2 regions of the Paenibacillus sp. MT86 genome follow, and region 2 is predicted to be linked to the other one. Evidence: a T-box and tRNA genes for the amino acid it is inferred to sense, from the RefSeq annotation. Region 2 holds a T-box; the other holds one or more tRNA genes.
What was found. A T-box is a leader RNA that pairs with one kind of tRNA and senses whether it is charged. The one in region 2 lies ahead of tyrS (tyrosine--tRNA ligase), so its partner is inferred to be a tRNA-Tyr.
Positions count from the first base shown of each region.

Region 1 (4,193 bases), 780 kb from region 2:
CGCATCCTGGGGCTGAAGTAGGTCCCAAGGGTTGGGCTGTTCGCCCATTAAAGCGGTACGCGAGCTGGGTTCAGAACGTCGTGAGACAGTTCGGTCCCTATCTGTCGTGGGCGTAGGAAATTTGAGAGGAGCTGTCCTTAGTACGAGAGGACCGGGATGGACGTACCGCTGGTGCACCAGTTGTTCCGCCAGGAGCATGGCTGGGTAGCTACGTACGGACGGGATAAGCGCTGAAAGCATCTAAGCGTGAAGCCCCCCTCAAGATGAGATTTCCCAGTATGTAAGACCCCTTGAAGACGACGAGGTAGATAGGTTGGAGGTGGAAGTGCAGCAATGCATGGAGCTGACCAATACTAATCGGTCGAGGGCTTATCCAAAAAACACCCCAAAAAGTGAAGCAAAGCTTTGAAGCAGATGCCGAATACTTTTCGGGGACCCCGATACCACATCGGGTGAATGCTACGGATTCTAATCAACGCAAATACGTTTCGTATCTAGTTTTCAGGTGATCAATCACTTGAACTAAATATTGTTCCCTGATAGCTCAGTTGGTAGAGCACTCGACTGTTAATCGAGTTGTCACAGGTTCGAGTCCTGTTCGGGGAGCCATTTATGGAGAGGTGTCCGAGTTGGCCGAAGGAGCACGATTGGAAATCGTGTAGGCGCCAAAAGCGTCTCGAGGGTTCGAATCCCTCTCTCTCCGCCATTATAATTTTAAGCAAGGCCCGTTGGTCAAGGGGTTAAGACACCTCCCTTTCACGGAGGTAACAGGGGTTCGAATCCCCTACGGGTCACCACTTTCTTAAAAAAACACTTGCTTCTTATATCAGATTTTGGTATGATAAAAGTCGCTTTGTTACGGAGGCTTAGCTCAGCTGGGAGAGCATCTGCCTTACAAGCAGAGGGTCGGGGGTTCGATCCCCTCAGCCTCCACCATCATTCATCCCCATAAAGTGAAGCTCATGCTTCGCAAGTGATTCCGATTACTTTTCGGGGACCCTATACAAGCAACCCTTTTAATGACGCGGGGTGGAGCAGTTCGGTAGCTCGTCGGGCTCATAACCCGAAGGTCGTAGGTTCAAATCCTGCCCCCGCAACCAATTTATATCGCAATAGCGATAGTGCCTCGTGGAACTGTGGTGTAGAGGCCTAACATGCCTGCCTGTCACGCAGGAGATCGCGGGTTCGAATCCCGTCAGTTCCGCCATTTTTACAAGTTTCATAGATGACTTTGGGATGAGATGCGTATCCGATATGGGATTCGTCAAAGTCCGAAATGAGCTCTATGGCTCGGTAGCTCAGTCGGTAGAGCAGAGGACTGAAAATCCTCGTGTCGGCGGTTCGATTCCGTCCCGAGCCACCATGTACCTTTTAAAATTTTATACGCCGGTGTAGCTCAATTGGTAGAGCAACTGACTTGTAATCAGTAGGTTGGGGGTTCAAGTCCTCTCGCCGGCACCATTCTGGAGGATTAGTGAAGTGGCTAAACACGGCAGACTGTAAATCTGCTCTCTTCGAGTTCGGTGGTTCGAATCCATCATCCTCCACCAGTTTTTAGGGGCATAGTTTAAAGGTAGAACAGCGGTCTCCAAAACCGTTAGTGTGGGTTCAATTCCTGCTGCCCCTGCCAATCGAATCAATTTTTAGTACAATATGGCGGTCGTGGCGAAGTGGTTAACGCACCGGATTGTGGCTCCGGCACTCGGGGGTTCAATTCCCCTCGATCGCCCCATATTACAAAATCATATTGGGGATTAGCCAAGCGGTAAGGCAACGGACTTTGACTCCGTCATGCATAGGTTCGAATCCTATATCCCCAGCCATTGATTTTATGTTTGCGGACGTGGCTCAGCGGTAGAGCATCGCCTTGCCAAGGCGAGGGTCGCGGGTTCGATTCCCGTCGTCCGCTCCATTTTTATTTCTGGCGCCATAGCCAAGTGGTAAGGCACAGCTCTGCAAAAGCTTTATCCCCAGTTCGAATCTGGGTGGCGCCTCCATAACAACCATATGTGCCCTTAGCTCAGCTGGATAGAGCGTTTGACTACGAATCAAAAGGTCAGGAGTTCGAATCTCTTAGGGCACGCCATTGTGTAAGCCGGTGTGGCGGAATTGGCAGACGCGCGCGACTCAAAATCGTGAGGGAAACCGTGGGGGTTCGAGTCCCTTCACCGGCATCAATCAAAAGGAATGTAGACGATCAACGTCTGCATTCCTTTTTTTGTTGTCCCTCCATCGAAGCATCCACACGACAAGTCCACTCCCAATCACAGCTGCTGAAGATCGTTCTCCTGTAGATTGATGTTCCTTCAATAAGTTACCGTAGCAGGAAAGTGTTCGTTCACGGATATAACGCAAAAACTGCAGACCAGTCCAGGGGTTGGACGTAGGTCTATAGGAAGCCCCGCCTTAGGTCTAGGTCCAAAAACCGTCCACAGGCCGTTTTAGTCAAACTCGAAATTACCTAGAATAGAGTCATAAGGTTGAACAAATGAAACAACGATCAAACAACAGAAAGGCGGTGTATAAATGAGGAATTCAAAAGGCAATGGAATGAGTATCCTGTTGATTGGTTTAGGGATCTTGGTTCTTCTGGGAGTATTCGGTCCTCTGCTTGGATGGTTGTTCAGTCTTCTAATTCCGATACTAATGGTTGCTTTGGGATACTACGGAATTCGAAGAGGCAATACCTTGATGGGATGGATCATTCTCGGTATCGGCATCATCTGGTTGATGGGTAAACTGTCTTGGCTGATCGGTCCGATCCTTGGTGTTATCTTAATCATCTACGGAGTGTCCCGATTGAAGAATGGAAGACCCCGTTATTGATAAGGAACAACTACATTATATAACCTGCATAAACAACAGATCAGATCATGATAGATGAGGAGGGCTAAGCCGATATGAGTGTTTTCCGGCGGATAAGAGACATAACCGTAGCAACATTGAATGAAAAGCTCGAGCAGAGCCAGGATCCGGTTCGATTGATCGACCAGTTCCTACATTCAACCAGACAGGACATTGCTGAGGCCGAGAAGCTGCAGCAGCAATGCCAAGTACATTCCAGACAGCTGAAACAGCAGGTGGATCAAGCGGAAACCATGCGATTCAAACGCGAAGAGCAGGCACTGCTTGCCTTGAAGGCCGGCGAAGAGCATCTTGCCAAGCTGGCATTGCAGGAGAAGCTGATTTATGAGGAAAAGATTGAACAGTATCAAGGCCTGTTATCCTCTAGCCTGGAGTCGTTGAAAGAAATCGAGGAGCAGCTCGGTGAGCTGCGGATGGAATATCAGACGGTCTACAGCAAACGCCAGTATTATGTTGCCCGAGTGGAAACCCTTCGTCTTCAGCAAAAAATGAATGAACGTACGGGATCCTATGGCGGGGGTCATGATGTACCGAAGATGTTCAATCGCCTCGAGGACCGTATCAGCGACTGGGAACTGGAAGCCAGAAGCCTTCGCGATTTACGCCGCATGGGGCAGGAATACATGGATCAGGCTGGAGAATCCGTCTCCACGGTATTGGAAAAGGAACTTGCCCGCTTGAAGCAAAAGCTGAATAACAGCGGAAAGGAGTAACCATGACAAGATTGTACCGTTCCACCCGAGACAAGATGTTCACAGGGTTGATCGGCGGTATATCCGATCATTTCGGAGTCGAATCTACCCTACTTAGAATCATATTTGTAGTCAGTATCTTTTTCACAGGCGGTACAACGCTGTTGATCTATCTGATTGCAACCCTCGTCGTTCCTAAAGAGCCGTATTATCACGATCCGTACGGACCGCAAGGAAGACATGGCGGCGGATACCGTTACAACGACCATCCGGGCCCGGGGCCAGGCTACAACAGCTACAATGACGCTTATGGACGTCATCAAGGCTACCCTAATCCTAATGAGCATGGAAGCTTTGGTCCCAAATATGATCGTCCCAACGGCACAAGAACGAACGCGTCCACCGATTCCGATCTGGATGCGATGATGAAGGATATTGAAAGAAAAGCCATGCAAAAAGAAATCGAAGAATTGAAGAAAAAACTTTCGAACTATGAGAAGGGAGATAAATAACATGGGAGTATTTAAAAGAATCAAGGATATGACGAAAGCATCGGTGAACGAGCTGCTGGATAAAGTGGAGGATCCGATCGTAATGCTGAACCAGTACCTGCGCGACATGGAGGCAGAAATTCAT
Region 1 covers NZ_CM179499.1:6,041,795-6,045,987, reverse strand. Annotated here, with positions in the region: rRNA gene AC3RCL_RS27600 (23S ribosomal RNA) at 1-377, shown strand, start outside; tRNA gene AC3RCL_RS27595 (tRNA-Asn) at 534-609, shown strand; tRNA gene AC3RCL_RS27590 (tRNA-Ser) at 615-706, shown strand; tRNA gene AC3RCL_RS27585 (tRNA-Glu) at 723-797, shown strand; tRNA gene AC3RCL_RS27580 (tRNA-Val) at 861-936, shown strand; tRNA gene AC3RCL_RS27575 (tRNA-Met) at 1,024-1,100, shown strand; tRNA gene AC3RCL_RS27570 (tRNA-Asp) at 1,131-1,207, shown strand; tRNA gene AC3RCL_RS27565 (tRNA-Phe) at 1,288-1,363, shown strand; tRNA gene AC3RCL_RS27560 (tRNA-Thr) at 1,386-1,461, shown strand; tRNA gene AC3RCL_RS27555 (tRNA-Tyr) at 1,466-1,550, shown strand; tRNA gene AC3RCL_RS27550 (tRNA-Trp) at 1,557-1,630, shown strand; tRNA gene AC3RCL_RS27545 (tRNA-His) at 1,657-1,732, shown strand; tRNA gene AC3RCL_RS27540 (tRNA-Gln) at 1,749-1,823, shown strand; tRNA gene AC3RCL_RS27535 (tRNA-Gly) at 1,838-1,912, shown strand; tRNA gene AC3RCL_RS27530 (tRNA-Cys) at 1,924-1,997, shown strand; tRNA gene AC3RCL_RS27525 (tRNA-Arg) at 2,010-2,086, shown strand; tRNA gene AC3RCL_RS27520 (tRNA-Leu) at 2,095-2,174, shown strand; gene AC3RCL_RS27515 (hypothetical protein) at 2,527-2,826, shown strand; gene AC3RCL_RS27510 (PspA/IM30 family protein) at 2,901-3,578, shown strand; gene AC3RCL_RS27505 (PspC domain-containing protein) at 3,581-4,069, shown strand; gene AC3RCL_RS27500 (PspA/IM30 family protein) at 4,071-4,193, shown strand, end outside.
Region 1: it has a tRNA-Tyr gene. The T-box ahead of tyrS (tyrosine--tRNA ligase) is inferred to sense a tRNA for this amino acid. The anticodon was not compared.

Region 2 (4,193 bases):
CGATTGGCGGCATTTCGTATGTCGCGGGTCACCGTATTCTGCGTAGGGAAAGGCAGCGGCTCTATGCCGCTTGCATCCCATTGCTTAATGAAGGCATTGCGGATGCCTCTCGCCGGCCGCCCCGAGAACGCTTTGGTAATGACCGTGCTCTCTTCCGTGCTGCGAAGCAGCGCTTGCTGGTAAACCTCATGCGCACCCGATTCGGCCGCCGTCAGAAACCGCGTCCCCATCTGAACGGCTTGGGCGCCAAGAACAAGCGAGGCCACAAGTCCGCGTCCATCCATGACGCCCCCGGCGGCAATGACGGGAATCTTGACCCGGTCCACGATCTGCGGCACCAAAGCAAACGTTCCGATTTGGGCCCCCATCGGGTGCTCCGAAATATCAAACGTGCCCCGATGCCCCCCTGCTTCGCTGCCTTGGGCAACGACGGCGTCGCAGCCTGCTTGCTCGGCCAGGATAGCTTCGCGCACCGTGGTTGCCATCGCAACCACAAGCAGTTTAGCTTCTTTCGCTTGCCGCATAAGGGGCTCATCCGGAATACCGAATGCCGTGCTGATAACGGGCACCTTCTCTTCGAGCAGAACCGCGAATTGCTGCTCAAACCAATCGGGCGTTGTTACGTGTTCCGACCCCGCATGGGGAATGCCAAGGTCGCCGCGCATCCGGTTTAACTCCTGTTGAACATCTTCGATTCGCTCCTGGCGATCCGAGGCCCGGGACGCAAAAAGGTTGACGGCAAAAGGTTGATCCGTCCGCTTGCGGATTTCCTGGATGCTATGGCGAATGGCGGCCGGCTCCATATAAGCCGCACCCAGCGTACCGAGCCCGCCTGCGTTGGATACGGCGGCGACCAGCTCAACGGTTGTCGGCCCTCCGGCCATTCCAGCCAATATAAGCGGATAACGGATGCCAAACCGATCGCACAGCTCGGTCTGCAGTTGAATGTTCATGATATCATCTACCTCCTTTAACGCTACAGATATTATCCTATTAAAAGAGAGAAACTTTCAAATAAAAGAAAAACGCCAATCGACGTACCCTCTCGAAGACAGACCGCATACAGCATTTTTTTTGGCGAGATCAGGAGAGTAAGCCTTCGAAGTTTTTTCTCATCTCTAATATAAAGGCCAACCAGAAGATTCTGGCTAACCTGAATCATACGAAAGCCGCTAAGCACATGAAAAGTGCTTAGCGGCTTTTGCGGGTGCATTCGTCCGGGGAGACCTATTTCCCTGATGGTTACCCTTCTAGGACATTTTCACCAAACTGTAGTTTTTCTTGCCCTTGCGAATGATGATAAACCGGCCGCCAATCGCCTGGTCGGCTGTCACCTCGTGGCCCAAATCGCTGACGCGCTCGCCGTTCATCGAGATCGCGCCTTTGGTGATATCCTCGCGCGCTTGCCGCTTGGAAGGCTCGATGCCCAGATCCACGAGCCAGTCCACGATATTCTTCGTTTCCGGCGTCGCTTCGAACGTCGGCATCTCCTTGAAGCCCTGCTCGATCTCATCGGCCGTGAGCGATTTAATATCGCCGCTGAACAGAGCCGCCGTGATGCGCTTGGCCTGCTCCAGCATCTCCTCGCCGTGCACGAATCTCGTCATTTCCTCGGCCAGCGTTTTTTGCGCTTCGCGTTTATGCGGCTCGCTCTGCACCTTTTCGGCCAGCTCGTCAATTTGCTCCTTGGTCAGGAAGGTGAAGTATTTCAAGTATTTGACGACGTCTCGGTCGTCGGTGTTCGCCCAGAACTGGTAGAACTCGAACGGCGTCGTTTTGTTCGGGTCAAGCCAGATCGAGCCGCCGGCCGTTTTGCCGAACTTCGTGCCGTCGGCCTTCAGCATGAGCGGTATGGTCAGGCCGAAGGCTTTGGCTTCGGGTCCTTCCTTCTTCCGGATCAAATCCAGGCCGCTTGTAATGTTGCCCCATTGGTCCGATCCGCCGATTTGCAGCTGCACGTCCTCATGCTGGTACAGATGCAGGTAATCGACCGACTGCAGGATTTGGTATGAGAATTCCGTAAACGAAATCCCGCTGTCAAGCCGGCTCGCAACCACGTCCTTCGCCAGCATCGAGTTGATGCTGAAGTTCTTCCCGTAATCGCGCAGGAATTCGATAATGTTGATCTTATGCGTCCAGTCGTAGTTGTTGACCATGCGGATTTGATTGTCGCCCTCCGTCACGAAGAGCTTTTTCATTTGTCCGGTGAGCGCGTCCACGTTAGCTTGAACCTGCTCCAGCGTCTGGAGGGAGCGCTCGGTTTGACGTCCGCTTGGATCCCCGATGGTGCCGGTCGCGCCCCCGATCAGAATGACCGGACGATGGCCGGCAAGCTGGAAGCGTTTGAGCATGATGAAGGGAATCAGGTGACCGATATGCATGCTGTCGCCCGTAGGATCCACGCCGCAGTACAGCGAAATCGACTTTTCATTCGTAAGCTCCCGGAGGCCTTCGGCATCCGTCTGTTGGTTGATCGCATCGCGCCATTCCAGTTCGTCGATAATATTCACAGCGTTAACACTCCTTCAATACATGATTTTTCCTTATAACGAAGCGCCCATCCGTTGAAAAACAAAAAATCGCCCCTTGTCTGTTACAGACATAGGGACGATTATTAACCGTGTTACCACCCAGATTGCACGAATGGTCTGCAGCGCTTGCCGCGCGCCATTCATGCCGCTCATTAGACGAGGTATCGTTCGCCGTTTCCGCTCGGCATTACCCGAGATACTCCAGAGTGTAATTCGCTGCGTTGGTATGTACCGGGTTCCATCGCCCCCCGGCTTTCTAGAACAGGGACCAAGCTGCTACTGGGCTCTTTCAACGTATGTCGCTTATAAGATTACAGACAGTATAGTGAATTAATAAATCGATGTCAACTCCGTTTTGGACGGACGTCCCGCTTACCCCGGCAGCATGGGTGAATACCGCCGGAGGTGTCCCCAGAATATTAGGTGCGGCGCATATATGCACGAACCGTGATCGGAGCAAAGATCGCCACGATGATCGCGGCGCCGACCAAGGATATCGTCAGATCCCAGCCCACGGTTCCGGAGTTCGTCAGATCCCGGACAGCCGTCACCAGATGCGATATCGGGTTGATGTTCACGAACCACTGCAGCCAGCCCGGCATCGTATCTACCGGCACGAAGGCGTTGGAGAGAAACGTGAGCGGAAACAGCACGATCATCGATATCCCCTGCACGCCGGAGGCGGATCTTGCAATCACGCCGAAGAACGCGAATATCCAGCTGATCGCCCATGAGCATACAATGACGATCAGCGCGGCAAGAGCAACGTAACCCAGGCCCCCGCCCGGGCGGTAACCCATGACGTATCCCATCGAAAAGGTAAGCACCGTTGCAATGGTATAACGAACGGTATCTGCCAGCAGGGCCCCTGCAAGCGGAGCAATTCGCGCTATCGGCAGCGACTTGAATCGATCGAATACGCCTTTATCCATATCCTCGCGCAGCTGAACGCCCGTGACGACGGAGGTCGTAATCACGGTTTGAACGAGGATGCCGGGAATGATGACAGGCAAATAACTGGCCACGTCGCCGGAGATGGCGCCGCCAAAAATATAGGTGAACATCAGCGTGAAAATAATGGGCTGGAACGTAACGTCAAACAGCTGCTCGGGCGTGCGCCGGAGCTTCAGCAGACCCCGGTAGGCCATCGTCAACGAGTTTCGTACCGTCTGACCGAAACTCGTGCGGTTTTTAAGCCGGCGTTCCGTCCCCGATTTCATGATCGTGCTGCTCATACTCTTGTCACCTCTCTATCGTTGGGTTCATTAGACGATGGGACATCGTCTTCCTTCACGCCGTGGCCGGTGATCGTCAGGAACACCTCATCCAGGGTCGGCTTCTGCACGCTCATCTCGGACAAGCCGATGCCTGCCGTGCGCAGCTCGATCAACAGGTCTGTAACAAGACCCGCATTAGCCATCGGCGCCGTTATCTTTCCGGCTTCCGGCGATATGTTGGCATGAACGCCCAGCACCTGTTCCACGGTGTGGCGGGCGCGGCCCATATCCACTGCATCCTGGACGGTCAAGTGCAGCGAGGAAGTCCCTACCGACATCTTCAGTTCATCCGCCGTCCCCTCGGCCACGACCCGCCCGTAATCAATAACGGCGATCCGGTCTGCCAGTTGGTCCGCCTCCTCCAGATACTGCGTGGTCAGCAGCA
Region 2 covers NZ_CM179499.1:5,259,498-5,263,690, forward strand. Annotated here, with positions in the region: gene AC3RCL_RS23660 (NAD(P)H-dependent flavin oxidoreductase) at 1-953, opposite strand, end outside; gene tyrS (tyrosine--tRNA ligase) at 1,251-2,510, opposite strand; T-box leader at 2,601-2,833, opposite strand; gene tetB(58) (tetracycline efflux ABC transporter Tet(58) subunit B) at 2,951-3,766, opposite strand; gene tetA(58) (tetracycline efflux ABC transporter Tet(58) subunit A) at 3,763-4,193, opposite strand, start outside.